3 regions of the Kribbella sp. VKM Ac-2566 genome follow, and region 3 is predicted to be linked to each of the others. Evidence: riboswitches for the same ligand, from Rfam matches in the RefSeq annotation. Region 3 holds a riboswitch; each other region holds the start of a gene.
The links. Region 3 has a riboswitch for thiamine pyrophosphate ahead of EV647_RS01220 (cytosine permease). Riboswitches for the same ligand answer to the same signal wherever they lie in the genome.
Positions count from the first base shown of each region.

Region 1: another riboswitch for thiamine pyrophosphate. It lies ahead of thiC (phosphomethylpyrimidine synthase ThiC); the one in region 3 lies ahead of EV647_RS01220 (cytosine permease).
Region 2: another riboswitch for thiamine pyrophosphate. It lies ahead of thiS (sulfur carrier protein ThiS); the one in region 3 lies ahead of EV647_RS01220 (cytosine permease).

Region 1 covers NZ_SODT01000009.1:769,552-779,563, reverse strand. Annotated here, with positions in the region: gene EV647_RS15205 (DUF2752 domain-containing protein) at 1-189, opposite strand, end outside; gene EV647_RS15200 (RDD family protein) at 244-915, shown strand; gene EV647_RS15195 (hypothetical protein) at 918-1,475, opposite strand; gene EV647_RS15190 (transposase) at 1,472-2,071, opposite strand; gene thiC (phosphomethylpyrimidine synthase ThiC) at 2,212-3,834, opposite strand; TPP riboswitch at 3,825-3,948, opposite strand; gene EV647_RS15180 (1-acyl-sn-glycerol-3-phosphate acyltransferase) at 4,001-4,747, shown strand; gene EV647_RS15175 (hypothetical protein) at 4,873-5,403, shown strand; gene EV647_RS15170 (hypothetical protein) at 5,450-5,683, opposite strand; gene EV647_RS15165 (inorganic phosphate transporter) at 5,697-6,833, opposite strand; gene EV647_RS15160 (inorganic phosphate transporter) at 6,923-7,921, opposite strand; gene EV647_RS15155 (DUF47 domain-containing protein) at 7,924-8,556, opposite strand; gene EV647_RS15150 (DUF202 domain-containing protein) at 8,695-9,003, opposite strand; gene EV647_RS15145 (YidH family protein) at 9,012-9,344, opposite strand; gene EV647_RS15140 (glycoside hydrolase family 3 N-terminal domain-containing protein) at 9,341-10,012, opposite strand, start outside.
Region 2 covers NZ_SODT01000009.1:612,879-622,890, forward strand. Annotated here, with positions in the region: gene EV647_RS14380 (MBL fold metallo-hydrolase) at 1-331, opposite strand, end outside; gene EV647_RS14385 (LysR family transcriptional regulator) at 447-1,319, shown strand; gene EV647_RS14390 (serine hydrolase) at 1,316-2,188, shown strand; gene EV647_RS14395 (RidA family protein) at 2,185-2,571, opposite strand; gene EV647_RS14400 (hypothetical protein) at 2,621-3,724, opposite strand; gene EV647_RS43375 (hypothetical protein) at 3,721-3,855, opposite strand; gene EV647_RS14405 (DUF6807 family protein) at 3,937-5,793, shown strand; gene EV647_RS14410 (thiazole synthase) at 5,768-6,541, opposite strand; gene thiS (sulfur carrier protein ThiS) at 6,544-6,747, opposite strand; TPP riboswitch at 6,738-6,849, opposite strand; gene EV647_RS14420 (NUDIX domain-containing protein) at 6,869-7,264, opposite strand; gene EV647_RS14425 (DUF5937 family protein) at 7,261-8,208, opposite strand; gene EV647_RS14430 (pyridoxamine 5'-phosphate oxidase family protein) at 8,293-8,697, shown strand; gene EV647_RS14435 (YceI family protein) at 8,729-9,265, shown strand; gene EV647_RS14440 (G5 domain-containing protein) at 9,223-9,855, opposite strand.
Region 3 covers NZ_SODT01000001.1:243,269-253,280, reverse strand. Annotated here, with positions in the region: gene EV647_RS01235 (methylated-DNA--[protein]-cysteine S-methyltransferase) at 1-539, shown strand, start outside; gene EV647_RS01230 (class I SAM-dependent methyltransferase) at 705-1,388, opposite strand; gene EV647_RS01225 (hypothetical protein) at 1,457-1,837, shown strand; gene EV647_RS01220 (cytosine permease) at 1,776-3,101, opposite strand; TPP riboswitch at 3,097-3,214, opposite strand; gene EV647_RS01215 (alpha/beta fold hydrolase) at 3,233-3,892, opposite strand; gene EV647_RS01210 (hypothetical protein) at 3,889-4,695, opposite strand; gene EV647_RS01205 (DUF3152 domain-containing protein) at 4,726-5,592, opposite strand; gene EV647_RS01200 (ATP-binding protein) at 5,641-6,834, opposite strand; gene EV647_RS01195 (GTP pyrophosphokinase family protein) at 6,985-7,998, shown strand; gene EV647_RS01190 (dihydrofolate reductase family protein) at 7,995-8,543, opposite strand; gene EV647_RS01185 (MFS transporter) at 8,545-9,972, opposite strand.

The DNA.
Region 1 (10,012 bases), on a different contig from region 3:
TCTGGTCGCGCCGCAGAACGGGCAGTCAAGACCCGTCAGCGTGTGCAGCGGGCACGGGATGCCCAGGCCGGACAGCCGGTAGATGCCGGCCAGCGCGAAGCCGCCGATCCCCACTCCGGCCAGGCCCCAGACGCGGCGATCGACCGGCTTCACCGGTCCTTGTGGACGGGGCATCACCGCGAAGGTCACGCTCCAACGGTACCCGCGATACGGTGGCATCGATCGACTGGGAGACGGATTGCGATGAGCACACCGACGCCGCCTGACGACAACCGGCCGCAGGACCAGCCGTACGGAAACGCCCAGCCGGGATACGGGTACGGTCAGCAGCAGCCGGGCTACGGATACGGGCAGCAGTCGCAGCACCATCCTCAGCAGGCGCCGTACGGGCCGGGCTACGGGCAGCCGTACGGCTCCGGCTACGGCCAGCAGCCCTACGACGCCTACGGCTACGGCTACGGCGCGCCGATGCCTCCCCTGGCGGACTGGGGCCCTCGGGTCGCTGCGTCGCTCATCGACAGCCTGATCTCAGTGGCGCCGCTCCTGATCGGGTTCGGCGCTCTGATCGCGAACGTCGCGGCGCGCGAAGGCAACCCCTACCCCGACGACAACCCGCAATGGTGGGCGATCATCCTCTTCCTGGTGGGCTGCGTCGCCAGCATCGTGCTCAGCCTGTGGAACCGGGTCTTCCGGCAGGGAAAGTCCGGCCAGAGCGTGGGCAAGAGCGCGCTGAACATCAAGCTGATCGACGCCGTGACCGGAGAGCCGATCGGCGCCGGCCGTTCCTTCCTCCGCGACTTCCTCAGCAGCCTCTTCAACACCGCCTGCTTCCTGAACCTGCTGTGGCCCTTGTGGGACGAGCAGCGGCAGACGTGGCACGACAAGGTCGTGAACACCTACGTGGTGCGCACCTGACGTCAGTGCGAGCGTAGGAGACCGGCGCAGGCCACTGCCCACAGCACACTGCTGAAGGTGCCGATGATGAAGCGTTCGGCAACGGCTTGCGGGGTGACCGAGGCAGGCTGATCGGGACTGCGGAGCTCGGGGTACCTGGCCAGTCCCTTGATCGCCAGCACCACAGCGATGCCTTCCGGCCAGCCGGCGACCAGTGAAGCGTAGATGGCCATTCGCTCGAGTGCACCGATCAGAGCGCCGCCACGCAGTACCTCACCGGCCTTCTGCGTCGACTGGGCTCGCGTGTTCCCTCGGTCCGCCAGCGCCATCACAGAGGTCGTCAGCGGCCCGCCGCCCGTCACCGCCAACGCTCCCGCCAGCAGGAGCAGTACGTTCCACCAGCGCTCGGGCCAACCGGACACGCCGTGGCCGGCGAGCAGCAGCACGCCTACAGCGGCCAGGCAGGCCAGCATGAGCCCGCTGATGACGATCTCGAGGGTGGAGCCGGACGACCTGGGCACCCAGGCGAGTACGGCGAGGACCAGGGCGGCACCGGTCAGCGACAGGACCAGCGCCGTCACGCAGCTGCCCCGGCGCCGAGGAGATCCGCGGCGAGCACCCGTCCACGCTGTTCCTCGGCGAAGCCCGCCGCCTGGGCGCGTTGCGTCACCGCCGACTGGCTGATGCCGAGTTTCACGCCGATCTCCCGCCTTGTGAGTCCTTCGCCCAACAGGTCGGCCACTGCCCAGCCACGTTCACTGCGACGCCGCAGCACGGACGCCATCAGCCACAGCACCGTCTCTACCTGCTCTGCCCTGCGTGAGTCCGCTCCGACCACGTTCACGTGGTGCTGACTGGACTTCGCCCGCGTCACCGCTTCTCGCGCGAACACGAACGCGTCGCCGCTTCCGGCCCGGGTACTGCGTGGCAGCGGCTCGGTGACCTCACCGACGCCGAGTCCGACGTACCAGTTGTCCGACCGGAGCAGTTCGACGATCACGTCGATGGTCGGACGGGCCTCGGACAGCACGCCCTGCACCTCGTCGCCGGCGGTCCGCTCGAACTTCCGCAGCAGTCCGGTCCGCCGCGGCCGGCGGTTCAGGGAGTTGAGTAGCTCGGGTACGAGATCGCTCGTGCTTCGGCTGCCGCGCTGATCTACCGTGAGAACGAAGACCATGCCCTGCACCTCCTTCCGAACGGCTTAAGGCTACAGTCTTATTCACGTAGAGTGAAGGCCAAAACCTGAATCGGTTCAGCCAGTTACTCCCCGTGTCCGGCCCGGAGCCAGGTTCACGCCGGGCCGGACGGGTTCCGTACTCAGTCCGTGATCGGCAGGTAGAGCTTCTGGTCGCCTGCCTTGAAGGTCTCCGACATCTCCGCGAAGCCGGCCTCGATGGCGTCCGCCGACGTCAGGCCGTGTTCCTCGGCGTACGCGCGGATGTCGGCGGTGATCCGCATCGAGCAGAACTTCGGGCCGCACATCGAGCAGAAGTGCGCGGTCTTCGCGGGCTCGGCCGGCAACGTCTCGTCGTGGAAGGACCGAGCCGTGTCCGGATCCAGCGAGAGGTTGAACTGGTCCTCCCAGCGGAACTCGAACCTTGCCTTGGACAACGTGTCGTCCCAGGCCTGCGCGCCCGGATGCCCCTTGGCCAGATCGGCCGCGTGGGCGGCGATCTTGTAGGTGATCACACCGGTCTTCACGTCGTCACGATCGGGCAGGCCGAGATGCTCCTTGGGCGTGACGTAGCAGAGCATCGCCGTACCCAGCCAGCCGATCTGGGCCGCGCCGATCGCCGACGTGATGTGGTCGTACGCCGGTGCCACATCGGTTGCCAACGGCCCCAAGGTGTAGAACGGCGCCTCCCCACAGAGCTCCTCCTCGAGCCGGACGTTCTCCGCGATCTTGTGCATCGGCACGTGTCCCGGGCCTTCGATCATCACCTGTACGTCGTGCTCCCAGGCGATCCGGGTCAGCTCCCCCAGCGTCCGCAGCTCGGCGAACTGCGCCTCGTCGTTGGCGTCCGCGATACACCCCGGCCGCAACCCGTCACCGAGCGAGAACGTCACGTCGTACTCGCGGAGAATCTCGCACAGCTCCGCGAAATGCGTGTAGAGGAAGGACTCCTGGTGGTGCGCCAGGCACCACGCGGCCATGATCGACCCACCGCGCGACACGATGCCGGTGATCCGCCGTGCGGTCAACGGCACGTATCTCAGCAGTACGCCGGCGTGCACGGTCATGTAGTCCACGCCCTGCTCGCACTGCTCGATCACGGTGTCGCGGTACACCTCCCACGACAGCGCCGCCGGATCGCCCTTCACCTTCTCCAGCGCCTGGTACAGCGGCACCGTCCCGATCGGCACCGGCGAGTTCCGCAGGATCCACTCCCGCGTCTCGTGGATGTTCTTCCCGGTGGACAGGTCCATCACAGTGTCCGCGCCCCAGCGGGTCGCCCAGACGAGTTTCTCCACCTCTTCCTCGACCGAGCTGCTGACCGCGGAGTTGCCGATGTTCGCGTTGACCTTCACCAGGAACTTCTTCCCGATGATCATCGGCTCGCTCTCCGGGTGCTGCCGGTTCGCCGGGATCACCGCGCGTCCGCGCGCCACCTCCGCCCGGACGAACTCCGGATCGAGCCCTTCCCGCAACGCGACGTACCGCATCTCCTCGGTGATCACCCCGGCCCGTGCGTGCCCGAGCTGGGTCCGCGACTCGCGTCCGGCGATCCACTCGCGCCGCAACGCGGGCAGACCGGCCTGGACGTCGATCCGCGCCGACGCGTCGGTGTACGGACCGGACGTGTCGTACAGGTCGAAGTGCTCGCCGTTGGTGAGATTCACGCGGCGCGCCGGTACCCCGAGCTCTCCGCGATAGATCTTCTCCGAGCCCGAGATCGGGCCCGTGGTGACGGCCGGACGGATCGTGCTGACATTCACCATGCTGCTGCTCCCTACGCCGGAATTACCCGGACAGGTTCGGCGGTCGGCGGCGCCGGGTTCGAATCCCAGCCGCCCTCTCAGCCCACTACGGTGCGAGCTCCCGCGATCTCCAGTTGTCACCGCACACCCTAGGCCATGCCATGGACGGGGCCTGTAAGTTCTAGAGATGCGAGATCTTGTGTATCCGCCCGTCGTCGCTTTCGCGAAGACCGCGTTCAAGGTGCTGGACCTGAAGATCCGTCGGACCGGGATCGAGCACGTGCCGCGCACCGGCGGGGCGCTGATCGCGCTCAACCACATCAGCTACGTCGACTTCATCCTCGGCGGGTACGGCGCACTTCCGGCCAAGCGGCTCGTCCGGTTCATGGCGAAGGAGGTGCTGTTCCGCAACCGGTACTCCGGCCCGTTGATGCGCGGAATGCATCACATCCCGGTGGACCGGGACGCAGGCGCCGCGTCGTACCAGCACGCCCTGGACCATCTCGCCGCGGGCGAGGTCGTCGGCGTGTTCCCGGAGGCGACGATCAGCCGGTCGTTCGAGCTCAAGGAGTTCAAGTCCGGCACGGTGCGGATGGCGGCGGAGGCCGGCGTACCGGTGCTGCCGATGATCCTGTGGGGCACGCAGCGGATGTTCACCAAGGACCACCCGCGGGACTTCACCCGGCACCGGCCGATCTCGATCAGCATCGGCGCGCCGATCACCGTGACGCGTGACGACGACCCGGCCGAGGCGACCGCGCACCTACGGTCCACGATGGCGGGGATGCTGGACGAGACGATCCGCGCCTACCCCGAACAACCGGCCGGTGCCTGGTGGTTGCCGGCCGCGTACGGCGGCAGCGCGCCGACTCCCGAGGAGGCCCAACGGCTGGACGCCGAGGAGCTCGCCCGGCGGGCAGCGAAACGTCGGTAAACCGGACCAGACCTTGACCCTCGGGCCGGTCCGAGGGTACGAAGTCTGTCGTTGACGGAACAGGAACCTGGGGGGTCCCTGTGCGGCGGGCGGCTGCGGTGGCTCGCGTACTAGAGCTGGCGGGGATGGTTTTGTTCGATTCATCGGAAGAACTGCACTTGTTCGACCCGGGGGCGCTGACACCCGCCCCGCACGTGTCCGAGCACATCCCGGACGCCGGGGCGTTCTTCGTCGACTGGGCGACTCGCGGGCTGTCCGCGGAGCGCGCCCGGGAGATCGAGTCGGCAGTGAACGGCCGGCGCAACCAGAACGGCTGGTTCCCGCTCGAGTCGCTGGACACCATCGGCCGCAAGGGGTTCTGGCGTGGTCCACTGACCTATCTGGCCCGGATGACGGCCGACGACGCGCGGATCGTGCAGGTGTGGGCCACGGACGGCCTTGGTGGCAACCAGGCGAGCCGCATCGAGGCGACCGTCGACCACCTGCTCCACCAGCAAGGCCACGCGGCCGCGGCCACCTGGGCGGTCGCTGTCCGCCCACGCACCTACCTGGACCCAGAGGTCCTCGGCGACCGCCTCCTGGCCGCCTGGGAGTACAACCTCGGCTCCATCCGCGCCAAGGACGTGGCCAAGTCCGTACGCCGCTGGAACCGCTAAAAGACCGCTGTACGACGGGCAGCCGCCAGACCGCCCGTCGTACAGCTCAATGGAACTGCGGAATGATCAGGTACAGGCCATATAGCACTGCTGCCAGACAGGCCGCGAAACACAGTGCAGCCACACCTGTGTCCACGAAGGACGGTTGCCGCTTCTCGTCAATCGCCACGGCCCGCCGCGACATAGCGGTCACACCGAACGCGAACAGCACCGCCAGGCCGACACCGAAGAGCAGGCTGACCAGTGCGACCTCACCGAGGGCACTCCAGTTGATATGCATCGCCGTACTCCTCTCAGGCCGCAGCGGCGGTGGTGGACGGTGTGGTGGAGCTCGGGTACTCGTTGACATTCTCCGAGGTCACCGGGCGGCGCCGGGACGCGGCGTAGATGCCGCCACCGGCCGCGACCGCGAGGACCGCGATGATGACGACACCGAGGTTGCCGGAGTCGGCGACCCGGCCGGACAGCGCACCCACGATCGCAGCGGCCGGCAGCGTCAGCAGCCAGGCCACGGCCATCCGGCCGGCGACGGTCCAGCGCACCTCGGCCAGCCGCTTGCCGAGGCCGGCGCCGAGGATGCTGCCGGAGCAGACCTGAGTGGTGGACAGCGGGAAGCCCAGGTGGGACGACGCCAGCAGCACGGCGGTCGAGCTCGTCTCCGCGGAGAAGCCCTGCGGCGACTCGATTTCGGCCAGGCCCTTGCCCATCGTCCGGATGATCCGCCAGCCGCCCAGGTAGGTGCCCGCCGCGATTGCCAAGCCGGCCGCCAGGATCACCCACAGCGGCGGCCGCGACCCCGAGGCGAGGCTGCCGGAGGTGATCAGCACCAGCGTGATGACGCCCATCGTCTTCTGCGCGTCGCCGGTGCCGTGCGCGAGCGAGACCAGCGACGCGGACGCGATCTGCCCGGCCCGGAACCCGTCGTCGACCGACTTCTTCCGCGCCCGTGCGGTGATCTTGTAGGCCAGGTAGGTCCCGAGCAGCGCGACCGCACCGGCCACCACCGGGGCCGCGATCGCCGGGACGATGATCTTCTGGACGACGGTGCCGAAATGTACGGCGCTGCTCCCGGACGCGATCCAGGTGGCGCCGATCAGGCCGCCGAACAGCGCGTGCGACGAGGAGCTCGGCAGACCGAGGTACCAGGTCAGCAGGTTCCAGAGGATCGCTCCGACGAGCCCGCCGAAGATCACCGGCACGGTCACCTTGGCGTCGTCCACGATGCCGCTGGAGATGGTCTTGGCCACCTCGGTGGAGATGAAGGCGCCGACGAGGTTCAGGACGGCGGACAGCGCGACCGCGATCTTCGGTTTCAGGGCGCCGGTGGCGATCGAGGTCGCCATCGCGTTGGCGGTGTCGTGGAACCCGTTGGTGAAGTCGAACACCAGCGCGGTGACGATCACCACGACGACGAGGAACGAAAGGTCCATAGCGACCACTTCCCGGTTAGGCGGACGATCGGCGGCGTCGATCGACCGTAGGCCGGGTGGGTGAACTCGAAATGAACCGGTTCGGGAGATTACTCGAGGATCAGGTGGGCCAACCAGTAGACGCCGGCGGCGACGATGCCGGCGGCGGGGATGGTCAGGATCCACGCGGTGACGATGCCCTTGGCGACGCCCCAGCGCACGGCGGACAGGCGCTTGGTGGCGCCGGCGCCCATCACCGCGGAGGTGATCGTGTGGGTGGTGGAGACCGGGGCGTGCAGGCCGATCGCCATCACGTACAGCACGGTGGCGGCGACCGCCTCGGAGGCGAACCCGCGGGCCGGGTCGAGGTGGATGATCCGGCGGCCGAGGGTCCGCATGATCCGCCAGCCGCCGGAGTACGTGCCGAGCGAGATCGCGGTCGCGGCCGAGATCTTCACCCACAGCGGAATGCCGTCGCCCTTCTGCACGTGGCCCGTGGTGAGCAGCGCCAGGAAGATCACGCCCATCGTCTTCTGCGCGTCCTGCAGACCGTGCCCGAGCGCCATCGCGGCCGCCGACACCGACTGCGCCATCCGGAAGCCGCGAGTGGTCTTGCCCGGGTTCCGGTGCCGGAACAGCCAGAGGATCGCGATCATCAGCAGGAACGCGCCGAAAAAGCCGACAGCCGGCGACAGCACCATCGGGATGACGACCTTGTCGACGATGCCGGACCACAGCACCGTGCTGGTCGAGGCCAGGCCGGCCCCGACCAGGCCGCCGATCAACGCGTGCGACGAGGAGCTGGGCAGGCCGAAGTACCAGGTGATCAGGTTCCAGGTGATGGCGCCGATCAGGGCCGCGATCACGATGACCAGGCCGTGCTGACCGGCCGGTGCGGTGATGATGCCCTTGCCGATCGTCTCGGCCACCTCGGTGCCGGCCAACGCGCCGAGGAAGTTGCACGCCGCAGCCAGCACCAGCGCGACCCGCGGCGTCAGCGCCCGGGTGGACACCGACGTCGCGATCGCGTTGGCGGCGTCGTGGAAGCCGTTGGTGTAGTCGAACGCGAGCGCGATGACGACGACGGCGATGACGAGCGTGAACTCCACGCTCAGCTCTCCTTGACGGCGATCTGCTCGACCGTGTTGGCGACGTGCTCGAAGGCGTCGACCGCCTCCTCCAGCAGGTCGACCACGGTCTTGAACTTCATCACCGTCAGCGCGTCGAACTCGCCGCTGAACAGCTTCGCGATGAGCCGGCGGTGGACCGCGTCACCGGTGTTCTCCAACCGGTTGATCTCGATCCAGTACTCCGCCAGGTCCTTCATGGTCCGCAGCTTGGGCATGTTCTCTGCGGTCAGCTGGGCGGCCCGCTGCAGCACCTCGATCTGCTCGGCCACCTCTTCCGGCAGCTTCTCCAGGTTGAACAGGTGGACGGCGTCGACGGCCTCCTCCATGAAGTCCATGACGTCGTCGAGGTCGGAGGCCAGCCGGTAGATGTCCTCGCGGTCGAACGGCGTGACGAAGGTGGAGTTGACTCGGCGGATGATCGAGTGGGTCGTCTCGTCAGCCGCATGCTCCGCGTCCTTCATCTGGGCAGCGATCTGGTGGCTGGACGAGAGCCCGGTCCCCGCCGTACTGCCGAGCAATTCCGCCAGGATCCGCGATCCCTCGACGAGGTGGTTCGCGGACTCGGTGAAAAGGTCGTAGAACGTCGGGTCGTTCGGACGCAGACGTAACGGCACTTCAAGCTCCGGATGAACGAGGGACAAACCGTGAACATGCTAGGGGGAACCAGCGGTTGACGCGGCATCCGCCCCGATCAACGTAGCGCGTCGGGGTGAACCGCGTTTCCGCGGCGCACGGCTGGTAACCGATCGGTTTCAGCGTGTGATCACGGCGTACAGGTCGAAGAGCCCGACCACGAGCACCAGACCGGCCGCGACCCGGAGCACGTTCTGGTGGCCCAGAGCATGGACCGCACCTCCCTTGGTACGGCGGTAGACGGCGCTCACCGCCGCCCAGCAGGCCATCGACAGCACGAGAACAACGATCCCGAGACCGGTCCGGACGTCCGACGAGCCGTGGCCGGAGGCAAGCAGCAGGACGCCGTTGGCAACCAGTCCGAGTGCCGTACGCCGCCACGCGAGCAGGGTCCGCTCCGGCTGGCGGCCTGGATCCGGTGTGCTCATCGCCACATTCACCGCCAGAGCGAGAACAGCAGGCCGATCAGGCCGACCACGGCGATCGTTGCTCCGAGCATCAACGGCAACTTGGTCACGGGGAGTGCGCCGCCGCGACGGATCGCGGTCAGGTTGAGCTGCCAGCGCCGGAACGCTCCTGCGGTCGTGACGATTCCGGCGATCACCAGGACGATGCCGATGATCCGGGCCGGCCAGCGGTCCGGCCCGAGATCGAGGAACTGGACCGCGGACAGTCCGCCGGCGTAACAGGCGAGGGAGGTCCGTAGGTACGCCAGGTAGGTGCGTTCGTTTGCCAGGGTGAAGCGGTAGTCGGGCTCGTCTTCCGTCATCCGCAGCTCACCAGGCCGTGGTCCTGTTTCAGTATCAGCACACGGCGCACGCTACTCGTCAGCTGCGCAGCGAAGGACTCGTCCTGCTCGGCCTTGGCAACCAGCGCCGACACCATCTCCGCGGTCAGCCCGGCCTTGGCGTTGATGACAATGTCGCCTCCGGCCGCCACGAACCGCGTGGCGCGGTCACCGGCCGGAACCGCGGCGACCTCCGCCGCGGCGCCGACGTCGTCGGTGATCACGACTCCACGCCAGCCGAGATCGCCGCGCACCATGCCCTGGATGACGGTCGGCGAGAACACCGCGCGGTTCTTCGGATCGATCTTCGTGTACGTCACGGTCGAGATCATCACCATCGACGTACCGGCCTTGATCCCGTCCGCGAACGGCTGCAGGCCGGCGTCGCCGCGGACGGTGACGTTGTCGACGACCCCGGAGGAGAAGTCGGTGTTGCCGCGCACGCGCCCGAGTCCCGGGAAGTGCTTGACCGACGTCGCGATGCCGGCGTTGCGCATGCCCTGGACGAACGCTTCTACTCCCTGACCGGCCTCCTCGGGCGTGTCGCCGTACTCACGGTCCAACTGGCCGATCGGTGCGTTCTGCGACTTGAGCGAGCTGGGTACGACGTCGGCGACCGGCGCGAGGTCGACGTTGACGCCGGCCTCCTT
Region 2 (10,012 bases), on a different contig from region 3:
CGTGGTGGACCAGGATCGCGTCGGCGGTACTCAGGTGCCGGTCGATCACGTCGGGCTTGATCACCAGCTTCGTCTTCGGGTCGGCGCCCTCCGGCGTGAACGTCCCGGTGTGGAACCGCGTCAGCCACGGATCGGTCAGTACGACGCTCTTGCCGCACCGGATCTGCCACGCATGCGTCCCGAACCAGGTCAGCTCCACCGGCTCTCGCGTCGCCTGGCTCGTGGACGTCGTTGCCGCCTCGCTCTGGTTCTCGAGCACGACCGCCCCGACCACACCCGCGGCACCGGCCGCCGCCGCGCCCGCCAGCATCCCTCTCCGACTCACCTTCACGCTGTTTCCTCTCGTCGTCTGAAACCTCAGTCAAGGCGAGGGCTCGCGGGCATGTCGAATATGCTCTTGCGCATGGACCGATTGGCTGGAGATATCACCGCAGGTCAAACAGGTCATGATCACTGAACGACATCTGCAGATCTTCATCGCCCTCGCCGAGGAGCAGCACTTCGGGGACGCGGCGCGGGCCGTCGGCATCACTCAGCCGCCGTTGTCCCAGGGCCTGCGGCGCCTGGAAGCGCTGGTCGGCTCGAAGCTCTTCGAACGCGGCGCCGGTCGCGTCGAACTCACGCCCGCGGGCGTCGCGCTGCTGCCGTACGCACGGCGCGCGCTGACCTCGATCGAGGAGCTCCACCAGGCGGCGATCGCGCGTGATCCGGAGGGACCCGAGATCCGGCTCGGTCTGGCGCCCGAAGTTCCGCCGTCGGCGGGTGCGGCGGTGGCCGCGGCCTGCGGCTCGGTGATCCCGGGCAGTCGGGTGACGGTGGTGACCGCGCCGACGAGTTCGCTGGTCAATCAGGTCGGGACGGGCCGGTTGACGTTGGCCGCCGTACTGCATCCCGCCGTTCTGGGCGGCCTGGAGGCCGGACCTGTATCGCTTCTGCCGACCTGGGCGCTGGTGCCGGCCGCGACCGTCGACACTGAGGTTGTGGCATTGCGGCAGTTGAAAGGGCTGCCGATCGCGGTGCGGCCGCGCGCCGAAGCGCCGGCGGCGCGGGACCTGTTCCTGGACACGTTGGCGTTGCACCGGCCTGACGGTGGGACGGTCGTGGTGACGGACGAGCGCGCCGGACTCGCGATGGCGGCGGCCGGCCAGGCGATCGTGGTGACCGCCGATCCGGCTTTGATCGCACCGGGCGTCGGGCGGCATCGACTGGCCGACGATCCGCTGCCGTTGCGACTCCGGCTCGTCTGGTCGAGGACGCGTACGCCGTTCCTCCGCCCGAACGACGTGATGGCTCAGCTCACGGAAGCGCTGGCATCGTGAACGCCCGGATCCGTGGGATCTTCGAGGACGCCGGTGTCCGCGGCTGGATGCACGCGATCTCACTCGAGGATCCTCAGGCGAGCGTCGAGCTGGATGCGGACGTCGTCGTACCGCTGGCATCGGTCTACAAGTTGCCGCTGCTCGCCGGGTTCTGCCGGCTGGTGGACCTGGGCGAGCTCGATCCGCGCGAGCGGGTGACGCTCGAGCCCTCGGCGCGAACCGCCGGACCGACCGGGCTGTCCGCGTTCGCGGATCCGGTGACGGTGTCGCTGCGCGATCTGGCCCTGTCGATGGCGACCGTGTCGGACAACGCGTCGGCCGATGCGCTGCTGGACATCGTCGGGCTGCGTCGACTGGCCGAGATCCTGGAGTCGTTCGGCCTGCGCCGCACCTGGGTCCGCCGCGGTACGGCGGCCAACCTGCGTGACCTGCAGCGCCGTACGGGTGCGGACGATGCGGACGCGGCCCTCGCCGTACTCGCGGACAACAACCGGACCGATCCAGTCGGCGTGTACGAGGCCGCGAACGGGTCAGCCGCGAGCGCGCGCGACCTGACCCTGCTGCTGCGGCGGTTGTGGGCGGGGGAGTTGCTGTCGGCGTCGCAGACCGAGTTCGTGAAGACGACGATGCACCGGCAGATCTTCCTGCACCGGTTGGCGTCCGGATTCCCGCACGACGGCGTACGTGTCGCGGGGAAGACCGGAACGTTCGGCGCGTTGCGGCACGAGGCCGGCGTGGTCACCCTGCCCGGCGGAGCGGCGTTCGCGATCGCGGTCCTCACGCTCGCCGCCCGCGGCGACTTCCGCCAGCCCCGCGTCGACGCCGCCATCGGCGAGGCCGCCCGGGTAGCGGTCGACCTGCTGCGTTAGACGATCGCGTACGCCTCGATCTCGAGCAGGGCGTCCGGGCTGAACAGCGCGGCCACCTGGACCGCCGTACTCGCGGGCTTGGTGCCCGGAATGTACTCGTCGCGGACCGTACGGATGGCCGGCAGGAACCCGATGTCGGTGACGAAGTACGTCAGCTTCACGACGTCCTCGAACGTCGCGCCGACCGCCGACAGGCAACGTCGCAGGTTCTCGAAGACCTGGCGTGCCTGCGCCTCGGGATCCCCGATCCCGACGAACTGCCCGTCCGGATCCAGCGCCACCTGCCCGGAGATCGCCACCCACTGCCCGCGGCCGGTGACGACGTGGCTGTAACCGTTGCCCGGGGCCACTCCGACGGCGCGCGGGTACTCCAGCTTGCTCACATGCTCCTCCAACCGATCTCCACCCCATCCGACCACATGAGCGGGTGAACTACGCCGGGAGCAGGCGCTCCGTGAAGAAGTTCTTCACGAGATCCTGCATCTCGCGGTCGAAGCGGTGCGGGCCGGGGAGGAAGGTGCCCGTGTAGCTGCCGGGACCGTCGAGGAAGAGTTCGGTGAGCTCGCGGTCGGCGGCGACCATGCCTCGCGACGGGAAGAGCTCGTCGTCCTCGGCACAGACGACGAGCTGATGGTGGCGGCCCCGGCCCGCGGTCAGCGTGGGGTGGTCGAGCTCCCGAGCCAAGCCGGGCGTCGTGAACAACCAGGAGTGGGCGTCGACGTACGCCGGGACGAGCGCCTCGAAGGTGGTCATCATGCACACCACCGCCGAGGCCCGGATGCCCGGATCCAGCGCGGTCAGTGCCGCCGCCCTCGCACCCCCGCCGGAGAATCCGAAGACGCCGACGTCATCCACTTCGTCGACTCCACGCAAGACACTGAGTGCGACCAGGTCGTCGTACGCGACCATCCCGGCGAACGACGTACCGAGGATGCCGGCCGCCTTCGCGATCGTGTGCTCGTGGTGCACGGCCGCGACGTCGTACCACTCGTCGTCATCGGGGGAGTGGTCCGCGGCGAGCCAGGCGGCCTCGTACGCCGCCATCAGGTCGCGCAAGCCCCGCGGCAGTGGATCGAAGCCGAACCGCCGGGAGCCCCACGCGAAGGTGTCGTGGCACAGCACCACGAAACCGGCGCGGGCGAGCTCGTTCGCGACGGCTCTGTCCTCGTACAGGTCCGCACGCACCCCGAGGGCCCTCGTGCTCGGCCGAGGCGTGTCGACCATCCGCTCCGCGCCGATCGACTTCACGCCGGCGTGGCAGTGCAACCCCAGCAGACCGGGTCCGAGCGGGGCGTCCGCGGGACGCAGCAACCACGCGCGAGTCGGCGGACCGAAGCCGGTCGACCACTCGAGCTCACTCCCGTGGACGCCGTCCGCCAGCCACTCGCCGACGGTCCGCACGGCCGGTCGTTGCGGAGGCTCCGGCACGCCGAGGAGGGCGGCGACCCTCGTGGTCAGTTCGTCACCGGTCAGTGGCGACGCGTCGCGGACGAAGTCCGGCCAGTCCTCGTAGCCGCCCAACGCACTCGGTCTCAACCCTTCACCGCGCCGACCGATGCCAGGCAGCGCTCCACGTTCCCGAACACCTGGCCAGTTCCGGTCACCACCTGGGTGTACCCGTTGCCCGGCGCAACGCCCTCGACCTGCGGATACTCCAACTCGCTCACAGTTCCTCCGGTTGTGGTGTCGGTCCATCATGCGTGGCACGAGGGTTGAGAAACCGGTTTCCATCGGGAGAGGATACGGAGGTGGGACGGACACCGAAGGACTCGATCACGATTGCCGACGTCGCGCGGGCGGCGGAGGTGTCACGCGCGACCGTGTCCCGGGTGATGAACGGGCGCCTCAGTGTCGCACCCGAGATCGTCGCCCGGGTGCGCGCCGCGGCGGAGCGCCTCAACTACCGGCCGAGCGACCTGGCCCGCAGCCTGTCGCTGGGCCGGACGAACATGGTCGCGCTGGTCGTCCCGGACCTCGGCAACCCGCTGTTCCAGCAGATCCTGCGCGGCATCACGAACGCGTCCGCGGCGGCCGGGTACAAGGTGCTGGTCGCCGAGACCGACGAGGACCCGAACGCCGAGGCGGCGATCGCGATCGAGGCCCGGCGGCGCTGCGACGCGCTGATCATGGTCTCGCCGCGGATCGACGAGGAGCGGCTGCTCGAACTCCTGCCGCAGGTGCAACCGGTGATCCTGGTCAACCGCCAGGGGCCGGCGGAGGTGACGTCGGTGGTGGTCGACTACGGTCGCGCCGTACGGATCGTCGTCGATCATCTGGTCGGACTCGGCCACCGGCGGCTCGCGTTCCTGTCCGGCCCGGCGGCGAGCACGTCCAACGTGCTGCGGCTGCAGGCGCTCGCGGTCGCCGAGCGGGAGATCCCGGGGCTGGAGCTCGTCCGGCTCGAATGTGGCCGGTCGATCGAGGACGGGTACGCCGCGGTGGAGCGGGTGCTCGAATCGCAGGTCACCGCGGTCGTCGCGTTCAACGATCTGGTGGCGTTCGGGCTGCTCGCGCGGCTCAACGAGGTCGGGGTCGCCGTACCGGCTGATCTGTCGGTGACAGGGATGGACGACATCGGGCTCGCGCGCTTCGCCGTACCGTCGCTGACGACTGTGCGGGTGCCGCAGAAGGATCTCGGTGAACTTGCGTGGCGGCGGTTGCACGCGTCGATCACGGGGCTTTCGGACGAGGTGGGCGGCGTACCGGAGCTGCGGCTGGCGGTGCGGGCGAGTACGGGGCCGGTGCCGCAGGAGCCGCGTTCCGAAGCGTCAGCCGATCAGGTCGGGTGGCAGCAGCAGGGGGACATCTTCGCGCTCGGGAGTTCGGCGGGGTTGCTCGCGCGGTACGAGTTCGGACGGCGGATGCCGCAGGTCCACGCACCGCGTCCTTATCTGCACCCAGTCCGAACGCTCGGCGGGCACCCGCTGACCGAGGTCAGCCCGGTCGACCATAGGCATCACTACGGTGTCTCGCTCGCCGTCGCGCAAGTCAACGGCACCTCGCACTGGGGCGGCCGGACGTACGTGCGCGGTCAGGGCCCGACCCTTCTCACGAACCACGGCCAGCAACGCAGCCGCGGAGTCACCGTCAACAACCGCGAGCTCGTCGACGACATCACCTGGTACGACGAGCAAGGGCGACCGCAACTGGTCGAACGTCGGTACCTGTTTGGCGATCTCGCCTTCGGTGGTTGGCGACTCGACTGGCGCAGCATCCTCACCGCCCGCTACGGCTCGATCCGGATCGACAGCCCGGCCACCAACGGTCGCGAGGGAGCGGCGTACGGCGGTCTCTTCTGGCGTCTGCCTGCCGCGGAGACGACTGTGCTCAGTGCCGACGGCGAAGGGCTGGAGGCCGCCTTCGGGTCTCGTAGCCCGTGGCTCGCGTTCGTCCAAGGCGATGTCAGCCTGCTGTTGCTGCAGCCGGATCAGGTCTGGCCGTGGTTCTTGCGATCCGAGGAGTACGTCGGCGCGTGCCCGGCGCTCGCGTGGGAGCAGCCGTTGGTGCTGCAACCCAACCAGGATCTGACGTTGTCGCTCACCGCGCTCCTGCTGGACCGGGCGGTCGACGCGGCCGAGGCTAAAACGTTGGCAGGCCAGTTGTAGGCGACGACGCCAGCGCCGACTGCCATCTCTTCGGCACCCGGCCGGCGAGGCGTGCGTTCCGGCCGGCCGAGACGGCGTCGCGCATCGCGGCGGCCATCAGAGCGGGTTTCTCCGCACGGGTCACCGGGGTGGCGAGCATGACCGCGTCGCATCCGAGTTCCATCGCCAGCGCGGCGTCACTCGCCGTACCGATGCCCGCATCCACGATCACCGGGACGTTCGCCGCCTCGGCGATCAGCGCGATGTTGTGCGGGTTGCGGATCCCCAGCGCCGAACCGATGGGTGCGGCCAACGGCATCACGGCCGCGCAGCCGGCCTGCTCGAGGCGGCGGGCGAGGATCGGGTCGTCGTTCGTGTACGGCAACACCGTGAAACCGTCGGCCACCAACGCCTCCACGGCATCGAGCAGCTCGAACGGGTCCGGCAGCAGCAGGTGGTCGTCGGCAACGACCTCGACCTTGATCAGGTCGGTCCCGAGCGCCTCGCGGGCCAGCTTGGCGGTCAGCACGGCCTCGGCCGCGGTGTGGCAGCCGGCCGTGTTCGGCAGTACGTCGATATTGTGCTTCTTCAGCACGTCGAGCACCGAGCCTTCGTGACCCGTGCCGAGCCGGCGCATCGCGACCGTGGTGAGTTGGGTGCCGGAGGCAATCAATGCCTCCTCCATCACTTCCAGGTTGGCCGAACCGCCGGTCCCCATGATGAGGCGCGACGTGTACGTGCGCCCGCCGAGCTCCAGTGGATCATCCATGGTCAGCCTCCCTGCGTCGCGCTGACGATCTCGACCCGGTCGCCCGGCCGCAGGGTGGTCTGCGCCCATTCGGCCTTGGTCAGCACGTTCTGGTTCACCGCGACCGCGATCCCGGTGGCGCGATCGGAGTACTCCGCGATCAACTCAGCCACGGATTTGCCGGCCGGTACGTCGACCGCCGTACCGTTCACCCAGACGGATTCCATCGCTTCCTCCCTACGCCGGAATTACCCGATTCAGGTTCAGCGGTCGGTGACGGTCCGGTCACCCTCTCAGCCCACTCCCTGCGAGCTCCCGCGGACGTTTCGACTCTAACTCACGTCTCAACTAGGACGCGAGTCCGTCTCGCAACAGCGGAAGCACCTGCTCCCGCACGGCCGGTGCGACGTTCAGACCGTCTTCGGAAGTGATCCAGCGGAGGTCGGCGAGCTCCGCGGCGGGCTGCGGGACCTGCTGCAGCTCGACGGCGTACACAGTCATCTGCATCCATTGGTTCTCGAGCGCGGCCTGGTTCTCCACGGTGGCAAGGAACTTCGGTTTGTACGGCGTGACGCCCAGCTCCTCGTGCATCTCCCGGGCCAACGTCTCCAGCGGCGCCTCGCCCGGCTCCGGTTTCCCGCCCGGAAGATAGAAGACGTCCGGCGCGGCCTGCTTGCTCACCACCAGGAGCCGTCCGTCCTGCACAACTGCCGCCGCGATCACGATCAGCACATCGGTCGTCACTGTGCTTCTCCAATACCAGTCAGGAGGGCCGCGAGTTCGGTCGGGCGGTAGAGGACCTGTTTGCCGGTGCGTTGCGGTTCGACGAGCCCGGTACGGCGCAGTAGTTGCAGGTGCTGGCTCACCGCGGACGGCGTCACCTTCAGTTCGCCGGCCAGGTCGGTCGTCGTACGGGGATAGGAGAGGAGCGCGAGGATGTGCGCTCTCGGCGTACCGATCAATTGCGCGAGGTCGTGGCGCGACGGTGGCTCGACGACGGACCACAGGTTTGCCTGACCGCGTGGCGGGTAGCCGAGCAGTGGTTCGGCGCCGGGGTCGAACGGGATGACGGCGTGCGGTCCGAACAGGGTCGGTTGCAGTACAAGCCCGCGACCGTCGACGTGTTCGGTGCGGCTCTGCTCGGCTACGCGGTCGACCTTGAGCAGACCATCGGCGTACGTGATTGCCGGGCCCAGCCCGTTGAGCATCGCGCCCGTTCCTTGCTGGGTGACGACGTGGCCGCGGTAGCTGATGTCGGCGGAGAGGAGGGTGCGCATGCGGCTCCAGTACGGCGCCATCACGGCGTCCCAGTACTCGTGGAGTGCCTCGACCACCTTGTCCACGGTGAGGTCTTCCGGCAGCTCGCCGTTGACCGCTACGAGTTGTCGCTCGAAGGTTTCGGGGTTGACGGTCGCGATCAGGTCGAGCTCGTCGGAGAGCTGAGTGAGCGGCGAGGTCGGTCGTGGCGTCAGGAAGTCCGGACTGCCCATGGTGTCGTTGACGAGCCACCGCAGTACGGACCAATCCAGGGCGGCCACCTGCGGCTGTACGGTGCGAACCCAGCCGAGCTGCAGCGGGAAGCGGCCGGGATCCCGGAGCGCCCGCAACGACAGCACCATCTCCGCCACCGGCGACACCGCGAACCGGACGTCGGCCAGATCCTGCGAGTTCAGGACGTAAGTGAGCACGGCGCCTCGCTTTCAGTCACGACCTGAAGTATGGCGGAATTGTCGGTGGCTGGTGGGAGCGTGGTTTCCATGGGATTTCGAGCGATGGACGACGACGAAATTGCAGAGTTCCTGGCGCGGCCGCTGGTGGCCGTGCTGGCAGTCGACGAACCGGGCTGGTCGCCGCATGTGACGCCGGTGTGGTTCCGCCACCTGCCTGACGACAACAGATTCCAGGTGATGACGCCGGCCAAGTCGAAGAAGACCAGACTGCACCGGACCGGCACAGGGGCGCTGTCACTCTCGATCCAGACGGTCGACGGGGCGACGGCGAAGTACGTCAACATGCAGGGCGTGGCGCGATTCCTTCCCCTCGAGCCCGACCTGCTGAACGCGATGGTGGAGAAGTACCTGCCGGAGGAGAACCGCGCGGCGTACCTGGCCAACCCACCCGAGGACTCGATGTTCGACATCACCCCACGCCGCATCACCTCAGCCGTCATCGACTGACAGTTCACCGCGCTGCCTCGTCGTACCCCGTATGAGCGACTATTACGTACTCGACGGGGAGCGGACCCAGATCGGGTTTGTGGCCGCACACCGCGTGGGCGGCAAGGTCCACGGCCGATTCACGGCCTTCGAGGGCGCGTTCCGAGTGGACACCGCGGACCCGGCGGCCTCCACCGGCTGGCTGAGCGTCCAGATGGACAGCGTCGACACCGGCAACGACCGCCGCGACGCCCACCTGCGCCGCGACTTCTTCGGTACGCCGACCTACCCGGCAATGACCTTCGTCGCGACCGCCGTCGTACCGACCGGACCCCAACGCGTCGACGTCACCGGCGACCTGACGATCCGGGGCACCACCCACCCCGTCACCATCCCGTTCGCCCTCACCGCGGCCCCCGACGAACTCCACCTGCAGACGTCCCACCCCATCAACCGCCACACCTGGAACGCCAACTCGAACCGTCTGACGACAGCCCTGGTCCACCCCGACGTAGCCCTGGCCCTGTCCCTCACCGCCACCCGGACCTACTCGCAGGCGATCCCGTCGTCGTCGGCGTCGAGGCGGTAGATGTCGGAGCCGACAACATCGATCGGACCATCGACGTACTCAGGTCCGTTCCCGCTCCCGCCCGAGCAGTCGACGTCACTGGCAATCGGAACGCAACCGGAGTAGTTCGGGTCGCACCCACCGGACTGCTCCGGCTCCTCGACCTTCGTACCCACCGCGGTCACCTGCGAACGCGGCTCCTTCGCCACCTCCTGCCGAACCAGCCGCCTACCCGTCTGTACGCCGTTCACGTAGGTAACCCGGTACACGAGCCGCCGCGTCCCGTTGACCCCCGCCGTACGGATCGTCCGCTCACCCTTCGCCAACGAGTCATCCGTCACCGTCTTCTTCTTGAACGGAATCACCCGAAGCTCCACGACCTCCTTCGTCGTGGTGACACTCGCCTTGGGTGAGCGGGACCTGGTCGGCGTCACAACCGGAGCGGATATGGCACCCGGCCCGGCCGTGCTGGCCGGCGTGGGCGTCACGCTGACCTGCACACTCGCGATCGCAGCCGGCTCACCCACCCCCGACGTACCCGAATCCGCCCCACACGCCCCCACGAGCGCCACCACAGCAACCGACCCCAACGCAGCACGAACCAACAACACGATCCATCCCCCCAAACCCGCCGTCGGTTCCCCCCGCGGCAGGACTTGTCAGCACCCGGACAACCCGAGCGAATTCCGATCTGTACCACCAGCCAGGCCCGCCACGCAACCCCTCACCCCAACCCCCACCAAGCAAACCCCCACCAAACCTGACACA
Region 3 (10,012 bases):
GGCTCGACACCACTGACCTGAAACCACCCGTCCTGCCCGACGCCGACGTCGCCTACACACTGCACGACACCCCGATCGGGACTCTCCTGCTCGCCATCGCGAACGGCCGGGTCGTCGCCAGCTCGTTCGGCGACGAGGAGACGATGACCGCGCGGCTCGCCCGGGCCGTGTCCCCGCGGGTACTACGGCAGCCTCGGCCGCTGGACGACGTACGACGGCAACTCGACGAATACCTGTCCGGTAGCCGTCACGCCTTCGATCTGGAGGTGGACCTCGCGCTGGCGACGCCGTTCCAGCGGCTCGTGCTGACGGATCTGCCGACACACACCAGGTACGGCGCCACGACGACGTACGGAACCGTTGCCGCCGACATCGACAGGCCCAAGGCGGCGCGCGCGGTCGGTACGGCGCTGGGCGCGAACCCGGTCTGCGTCGTACTGCCCTGCCACCGGGTCGTCGGCGCGAACGGCGCCCTCACCGGGTACGCCGGCGGACTGGACGCAAAACGATTCTTGCTGAATCTCGAAGCAAAAAGCTGAGTTTTCCGGAATTTCCGGTAATGGATTTACACTCGATGAAATAAGGAGCAGATCCCCAATGTGGAGTGGGGATCTGCTTCTTTGCTTCCCCTTGCCTGCAAGGGATCCGGGACTGTCTTCGAATCGAGAAACTGACACGTCAGAGATTCGAGGTTGGTCGTCGTACTAGTCGGTTGCCGGCTGGTGGATCTCGAGGATGAGTCGGCGGCGGCCGCCCCAGTCGCGTTTGTAGACCTTGTAGTCCGTGATGCCGGCGGCCGCGCAGAGGCGGCCGTAGCTGATCTCGTCGTGGATGAAGTGCACGCTGCTGCGGTCGTCGTCGTGCTCGGTGGTGACGATCCGGTGCTCCGGGCCCTGCCGCATCCCGTTGGCGATCTCGGCCGCGGTCGCCGGTCCCCAGACCGGGCCCTCGATGATCGCGATCCCGCCCGGCTTCAGCACCCGGGAGATCTCGCAGATCGTGGAGATCTGCTCGTCCTCCGCGAACAGCTCGTGGAACGCCGTCCACAGGCAGATCACCGCGTCGAACGAGTCCCACTTGTACGGCAGATCGGTCATCGAGCCGATCGCCCAGTCGATCGAGAGGTCCTCCTCGGCGGCCCGGGCGCGAGCGGCCTCGAGCAGGTTCGGCGAGATGTCCAGCCCGCGCACGACCTTGCCGGCGCGGCGCAGCGGCAGCGCGACCCGTCCGTACCCGCAGCACAGGTCGAGCACCGACTCGCGGCCCTCCAGCAGCTCCTCCACTGCCTTGACGATCAGCGCGTCCCGCTCGGGCGACGTACGCGCGGCCAGTCCGTCGGCACCGAGTTCGGCATACTCGGCCCGACTACGCAGTGCGGAGTTCAGCATGACCGCCAGTATTCCGCGTGCTCCGGGTCAGTTGTCCAGCAGGGCGAGCTTCCTGTAACGCCTGAGCGTTGGCCGGCACTGACCTGTTGAACGGTCTGTGTCGCGAGGGGGGATGCCCGTGGCACGACGCCGCACTCGTCCGCGTGCCGCTGTTCCTGCTAGCGCTGCTAGCGGTTCGCGGAGTACCGGCGTACCTCGCGGTGCGGACGCTGGGAGCTCGCGCGACGGCCGCGACCGCGCTGCTGCAGGCGACGTCGCTGCCGTTCATCGTGACGGCGACGCAGATCGGCGTGGCGACCGGGCTGATGACACCGGTCACCGCCGCCGCTCTGGTCTGCGCCGGGCTGCTGTCCGTGCTCGTGTTCCCGGTGGTCGCTCTCGCCCTGCTCAGGCAGCCTGCCGGCGACCGATCCGGCCGAGAAGCACAGCAGCCACCATCGAGACGATGATCGAGGTGTACGTCGCGCCGAGCCAGGTGGGGACGGGGTGGTCGTTGAAGAGGGCCTGCTGGACCTTCGTCCAGAACGGGGACCAGCCGGAGACGGTTCCGGGGTTCACCAACTGGTACGCGACGAAGCCGATCAGCCACGCGGCGGTCGGTTGCCAGCGGAACTTCGCCGTACCGGAGACGTCCCACTTCATCTTGCTGACCACGAAGAAGTCCGCGATCGCGACCGCGAACAACGGGATGAAGACCGAGCCGATCAGGTACAGGAACTGGGTGTAGTTGCCCAGGTCGATGAACAGCGCGATACCGGTGGCGATCACGCCGATCGCGACCGAGATCCAGCGGCGGTCGACGTGGCCGATCAGATTGTGTGCGGACTGCGTGGTCGAGTAGACGTTCGCGTACGCCTCGTCGACCTCGTCCACCAGCAGTACGAGCAGCGCGATCGCACCCGCGGGCAGTGTGACCAGTGCGGTGATCACGTCGTCGCTGTTGGTCTGCAGCGTTGCCACAGCGACGACACCGAGCGCGTAGTACGCGATCGCCGCCAGGCCGTAGCCGAGTGCGGACCCGGAGAACGCGGCCTTGTTGGTCCGGGAGTGCCGCGTGTAGTCAGCCGCCAATGGCGCGAACGACACGACACCGGCAGCGGCCAGGTCGACGGCCGGCCAGAAGCCGAACACACTGTCCTGCGGCAATGCGTGCGTCGGCTTGCTGAGCACCTGCACGAACAGGTACACCGACGCGAGCAGCACCAGCCAGACCATGAACTTCCGCAGGATCTTCACGCTGCCGAGCGGACGGACCGCCATCGCGGTGGCGATGATTCCGGCGAGTACGACGAACAGCCAGCGCCACCGCTCACTCGTGACCGCGACCGCGGCCTGCGAGATCACGATGATCTCCATCGTCGCCCAGCCGACGTTCTGCGCGATGTTCAGCACGGTCGGCGCGATCGAACCGCGGCGGCCGAACAGACCGCGCAGACTCGCCATCGCGGGCGCACCCGTGTGCGACCCGAACACGGCGGCACCGCCGAGCACCAACGCGCCGATGCCACAGCCGACGACCACAGCGAGCAGCCCCTGCCAGAGCGAGCCGGTGTACGCCGCCACGAGCGCACCGGTCACCGGGCCGAACAGCGAGATGCCGAAGTTGCCCCAGAGCGTGAACTGGTCGAAGAAACCGAGCGTGCGCGGCGCATCGGTGGTGAGGACGAGCGGCGCCTCGGTAGTACTGGCAGGACGAACAGCTGTGTCGGTCATGAGTGACCCCACTCCCTACGCCGGCATTACCCGGTCAGGTTCAGGCGGTCGGCGACCCAGCTGTCGCCCTCTCAGCCCGCGCATCCTCGGTGCGAGCTCCCGCATAGGTTTGTGCTGATGAGTCTAACTCGTCAGCTACTGTGCGGAAGAGCGGCCGCTCGTTCTATGAGAGCGGCCAGCTCCGGCCCGTTCGTCACGACCGGCATGTGCGCCCCGGAGTCCAGCGTGCGGGCCTCGCCGTGGCTGAGTTCCGCGAGCCGTTCGACCCATTCCGCCGTACACAGCAGGTCGTGCCGGCCGCGGACCAGAACCACCGGCGCTTGCACGTGGGGCATGACTGCGGCCAGGTCGTGGTGTCTCGACGCTTCGCCGGCGCGGGCGATCGACGGCAGCGTCGTACGGGCGTATTGCGGACTGATCCGGACCAGCTTCGGCGCATCCGGGATGGCGGAGCCGACGAGCCGGACCGCGCGGTCGACCCAACTCGAGAGCCGGATGTCGCCGGTCGGGGCGGCGAGCACGAGCGCGTGGGCCAGCTCGGGGTAGCGGATCGCCAGCTCGACGACGATCTGACAGCTCGCCGAGTGGCCGACCAGCACGGACCGCTCGCGGATCTTCCCGGCCAGCGCTACCGCGAGGGCACGAGGGTGCAGGTCCTCACGGGTGCCCGCCGGTTCGCCGTACCCGGGCAGAGTGACCACGTGGTACGGCGTGACGAGGTGTTCGACCGTCCGCGCGTACGACTCCGGGCCGAGGCCCAGGCCGGGCACGAGGACGATAGGTGCGTTCACTCCCAGGGAGCCTTGGCAGGAGCGCTCTTGACGACAGGGTTCGGTACGTCGGGCTTCAGCTCGCGGTACCCGAGGAAGAGGCCGACGGCGAGGATCAGCAGGCCGAAACCACCCCAGCCGTACGCCGTGGGCAGCCGGTGGACCGCGTCGTCGCTGGCACCGAGACCTGTGGACAACACCATGAGCAGCCAGACAAGGATCGGGATGACGGACACTGCGACGAGGAGCAGACCGGCCAGCTCGGCCGGGTCGGGCCGGCGACCGACCTTGTGGCGGGCAAGGACGTCGCGGATCCACATCACCAGCGCGGCAGTGCCGACGACCACGAGCAGCAGTTGGCCGATCGCGTCGAGCACGTCCGTGCGGAGTGGGTGATTGAGCGGCGAGCCGGGCGCCTGGGAGATCTCACGGAGGGCGACGCGCTGGACGGAGACAACCAGTAGCCCGTAGATCGCGGCGATGAACGCGGCCAGGCCGACGACCCGAGCGGCCCGCGGGTCACGCGAGTGCTCCTCGCGGCCGTACGTCGGGAGCTCATGTGGCTGCGGGCTCGCCGGAGCGCCGTACGGTGCACCGGGACGGTAGGCCGGGGGCTGGTGGTACGCCGGGTTGCCCTGCGGCGGTGGCTGCGTTCCGTAGGCCTGCGGCGGCGCATACGGGAACTGCTCGGGCGGGGTGGGCTGACCAGCGCCGTACGTGGCGCCGCCGTACGGCGTGGGTGGCGCGTAGTGATGCTCCTCGCCGGACCCCTGCTGCTCGGGCTGCTCGTCCCTGCCGTACGTCGGGAAGTCCTGTGATGACATCGCCTGCTCCCTCCCGTCGTACCCAGTTTCTCAGGTGGCCTTGATCGTCGGCCAGGCGTTCGGCAGGCAGCCGGCCAGCCCCTTGGTCTGCTGCATCATCACCGGCGCGGGGGTCTTCGGGGTCGTGCAGGTCGAGTGCCCGTGGCCGAGCGCGTGCCCGACCTCGTGGTTGACCAGGTAGCTGCGGTACAGGTCGACCTGCCCGTTGTACGCCGGGATCGCGTAGAGCCACCGCTTCGCGTTGAGCACGACGCGGTCCTCGACGCGGCAGGAGACCTCACCGCCGGTGTCGAGCGGCAGACAGAGCTTGTCGGTCAGGGTCGGCGTCGCGAGGATGATCCGGAGGTCGGCGTCGACGCTGTCCGTCCGCTCGAAACTCACCTCGTGCACCGCCTGCCAGCCGCGCGGGTCCGTCAGCGTCTTGTGGATGGCCGCCGCGACCGCGGCACCGTTCACCGACACGCCCTGCTCGATCTCCACGCGGTACGTCATCTTGTCGCGCACACCGGTCGCCTTGTTGAGCCCAGGCACCACAGCAAGCTTCCCGGTCGACACCAGGACGTTGGGCTTCGCACCCTTCGGCTTGCGCGTCAGGGTCGGTGCCGGTCGCAACGGAGTGGTGAACTTCTGCGTCGGCGTGGCAATCGGAACCGGCGTCGTCTTGGGCGTGACCGAGGTCACCGGCTCTTCCTGAGCAACCTCGTTGACCCCTGCAACCGCCTGCGCCGCCAGGCTGTTGCGGTGCGCGACGTCCGGGTGCGCCACCACCGCAGTCCCCAGCACCGCCAACGCAGTCACTACAAGCCACTGCCCCTTGTACGACTTCCGCCGACTGTGCCGCCCACTCCGCCGACGCCCAGACGTGTGTCCGCGCTGGCCGCTCCGCCGGGTGGTCATGACAGTCGACCCTACCGATACCTGCCAGAGCACGAAAGCCCGGTTTCGTTAAGCCGTCCTCGTCCGCAGGAATTTCCCGAAGTGCGGGACGGTGAAGGCGACGGTGCCGCGTTCGGCCGAGAAGACCAGGCCTTTCTTGATCAGGCCGTCGCGGGCGGGGGAGAGGGACTGGGGTTTGCGCTTGAGGGTGTTGGCGACCTCGGCGGTGGGGACGGAGCCGTCGTCGACTCCGATGCCGAGCTCGGCCATGGCGCGCATGTACTCGCGTTCCGCGGGGGTCGCGCGTTCGTAGCGGGAGCCGAGGAAGCCGACGGTCAGCTCGGCGGACGCCTCGGGTCCCGCGACGGCGACGTCCTTGATGGTGATGGGTGAGGCCGGCGCGTGGTCCCAGGTCGAGTGCGCGAACGCCTGCACGAAGTACGGGTACCCGTCCGTCTGCGCGTACAGCTCGTCCAGCGCCTCCTCGTCGTACTGCACGCCTTCGCTCTCTGCCGGCACCATCAGCGCCCGGTCGCACGCCTCCCGCGCCAACCGGTCCACACGGATGTAGCGGAACAGCCGCTCGGAGTACGACTTGCTGGCCGACAGTACGGCGGGCAGATGCGGCAGGCCCGCGCCGACGACGACCAGCGGCGCGCTCTGCTGCGAGATCTCGTGACACGCGGCGCACAGCGCGGACAGGTCGTCCGAACTGATGTCCTGCATCTCGTCGATGAACAGCCCGACCCCGACCGTCAGGTCACCCGCCAGGTCCGCGGCGTCGGTGAACAGCTCGATCAGATCCATCTCCAGGTCACCGGAGTCAGCCCGGCCCTTTGCGGCGGCCACGTCCACCGGCGGATGCCAGCGGATCCCCTTCCGGTCGTTCGCCGCCGTACGCAACGCGAAGGCCTTCAGTACGGCGCTGAACTGGTCGACCTTCTCGTCGTCGCGGTGCCGGTGCCCCAGCTCCCGCATCGCGGTGTGCAGCGCCTGCGCGATCGGCAACCGGATGCTCTGGTCCGGTCGCGCCTCGATCTTCCCGGTGCCCCACGCCCGCTTGATCGCCTGCGAGCGCAGTGTGTTCAGCAGAACCGTCTTACCCACGCCCCGGAGGCCGCTGAGCACCAAGCTCCGCTCCGGTCTGCCTGCCGCGACCCGTTCGAGCACTACCTCGAACTGCCGCACCTCGGTGTCGCGTCCGGCCAGCTCAGGCGGCCGCTGACCGGCGCCGGGCGCATAGGGATTCCGGATCGGATCCATGCTTTCACTGTATGAGGCCGTCTAGCGTTTTCCGTAGATTGACCGATCAAGGACCAGAGCGTGTCGCGACAGGTCTCTACATCTTTCTAGCGAAATCACTAGAAACCAATAGACACCACGAGCGACCTCAAGAGCACTAGGGTTCCGCCCATGGTGGAGTGGGTTCCGCAGGCTGGTGCGTTGTACGAGCGGGTGCACCAGCAGTACGTCGGCGGCGCACGCAAGCTCGAGGCGCTGATCAACGAGCTGATCGGTGAAGAGGAAGGCATCAACTACCTGACCGCCACCGCGCGGGCCAAGGATCCCGAGTCGTTCCTCGCGAAGGCGTCGAAGCCGCATCCCGACGACCCCACCAGACCCAAGTACGACGACCCGCTGAACCAGATCACCGACCTGGTCGCGGCCCGTGTCATCACGTTCCTGGTGGAGGCGGTGGACCGGGTCTGCGAGGTGATCGAGGAAGAGTTCGAGATCGTCGAGCACACCGACATGGGCGCGCACACCCGGGCGCAGGGCGTCTTCGGGTACGCCAGCAAGCACTACCTGGTCCGGCTGAACGAGCACCGCCGGGAGCTGCCGGAGTACGCCGTACTGAAGAATCTGGTGATGGAGATCCAGGTCCGGACGGCGGTCCAGCACGCGTGGGCGGAGTTCGAGCACGACATCCGGTACAAGCTGGACATCCCGCCGGACCGCAAGCCCGAGTTCGACCGGCGGTTCCTGCTGGCCGCCGCCTTGATGGAGCTCGCCGACAACGAGTTCACCGAGATCGACCGGCTGTACCGCGAGGTGGCCGCGACCGCGTCGGACAAGGCGCCGTTGGACCTCACGACGGGCACGCTGACGACGTACCTGACCCGCCGCTACCCGGACGCGCCGCACGCAAAGACCACGCACTACGCCTGGATCCTGGGCATCCTGCACCGCCTCGGCATCACCACGGAGGAGCAGCTCACCGAACTGCTCACAGATATCGACAGCGAAGCAGTGCAGGCAGCAATGACGCACCGGGCCCCGGCCGGCACAGTACGACGCCTCGACGACGACCTACTCGCCGCCAAGGGACCTGTCTACCTGGAGCTGTTCCCCGATGAGGAGCGCCGGCAAAAGATCCTCCGCGGCCGCCTCAAGGCCCTGACCCGCGCCGGGCTGGTCGAGAGCTAGCGGCAGTAATCCAGCTTGACCACGTTCCCGTCGAAGGTCCGAGCACCGGTCAGCGTCAGACCCTGCCGCGACGACAACCCCTCGAGGATCGACGGTCCATGTCCCAGCGCCACCGGGTGCACGTAGATCTCGTAGGCGTCCACCAGGTCCCGATCGGCCAGTGCGGTGACCAGCTGCGGGCTACCGATCACATAGAGGTCGCCATCGGCGGTCCTGCGGTACTCCTCGAGCGCATCGAGCTCGCGGACCACGGTCGTGTTCCAGTCCGCGGACTCGAGTGTCCGCGAGAACACCAGCTTCGGCATCTCCGTCCAGACCTTGCCGTACTCCACCAGGAACGGTGCCCCTTCGGCGGTCGGCCAGTACCCGGCCATGCCGTCGTAGGTGTTCCGCCCGTAAACGAACATCCCCGCCGTCCGGTGTACGTCGACGAAGTGCGCGTGCAACTCGTCCTTCACCTGCATCCAGTCGAGTGCGCCGCCTTCCGCCGCTACCCGGCCGTCCAGCGACGCCTGCACCGAGACCACGATCTTGTTGTTTGTCATGTCACCTGGTCGGAGCAGCACCGGGATCTTTGACAAGCGCCTCCGCGGTACTGCGAGCCCAGCGGCTCGTGGTGATCACGCCGAGGACAAGGACCAGGGCTCCGCAGCCCGCGATGATGTACCAGCAGAGCTCGGCGGCGCTGACGAAACCTGTTTCGAAGGAGCCGACCAGGCGAGCGGTGAGGACGGTGCCGGCGACAGCGACGCCCAGAGAGGCGCCGACCTGGCGGCTGGTGGAGGCGATGGCTGCGGCTACACCTGCCTGGGCCCGTGGCATGCCGGAGACGGCGGCATTGGTTATAGGTGCGTTCAGCATGCCGAAGCCGAGTCCGAAGACCAGGTAGCTGATCAGCAGATGCACGGTGGCGGTAGTAGTGGTCAGCCGGGACAGAAGCAGGCCGGACGCCGTCAGCATGGTGCCGGCCACCACTAGTGGTACCCGCGGACCTCTGTGACCGACCAGCCAACCGGACACCGGTGCGAACACCACGGTCATCGCAGCCATCGGCAGCGTGAGCAGACCGGCGTGCAGCGCGGTGAAACCACGCACCGACTGCAGATAGAGCGAGTTGAGGAACAGGAACGCCGACAGCGCCGAGAACCCGCACACCGCGATCAGCGTGGCACCGGAGAACGGTGCACTCCGGAAGAATCGTGGCTCCAGCAGCGGCTGCTCCCGACGACGTTCGTAGTACACGAGCGTCGCCAGTGCGACCACGCACACGACGAAGCATCCGATGATCAGCGGCGACCCCCACCCGGCGGACCGGCCCTCGATGATCCCGTACGTCAGACCACCCAGCAGCAGTACGACGAGCACCTGCCCGACCGGATCCATCCGCCGCGGCACGGCGGCCCGCGACTCGGGCACGAAGAACGCAGTCATCAGTACGGCGGCCACCGCGACCGGCACGTTGATCCAGAAGATGAAACGCCACCCGGCCGCGTCCACGAGCGACCCGCCGACGACCGGCCCGACCGCCATGCTCAGCCCGACCACACCGCCCCACACGCCGATCGCCTGCGCACGCTCGCGCGGATCCGTGAAGGTGTTCGTGATGATCGACATCGCCACCGGGTTCAGCATCGACCCGCCGACGGCCTGCAGCACCCGGAACGCGATCAGCAGGTCGACGCTCGTCGCGACTCCGCACAGCAACGACCCGATCCCGAAGAGCACCAGCCCGACCTGGAACGTCCGTCGCCGCCCGACGCGGTCCGCCGTCGACCCGGAGACCATCAGCAGACTGGCCAGCACCAGCGTGTAGGCGTCGATCGTCCACTGCAGCTTCGCGACGGAGGCCCCGAACTCGGACCGGATCGCCGGCAGCGCCAGGTTCACGATCGTCGAGTCCAGACCGACGATGAACAGGCTGGAGCAACAGATCGCCAGCACCAGCAGCCGCCGCCCCCGCGTCAGCTCCTCCACCCGGCTCCCTTCGTCTGTTGAAGACTTTACTACCGGGTCT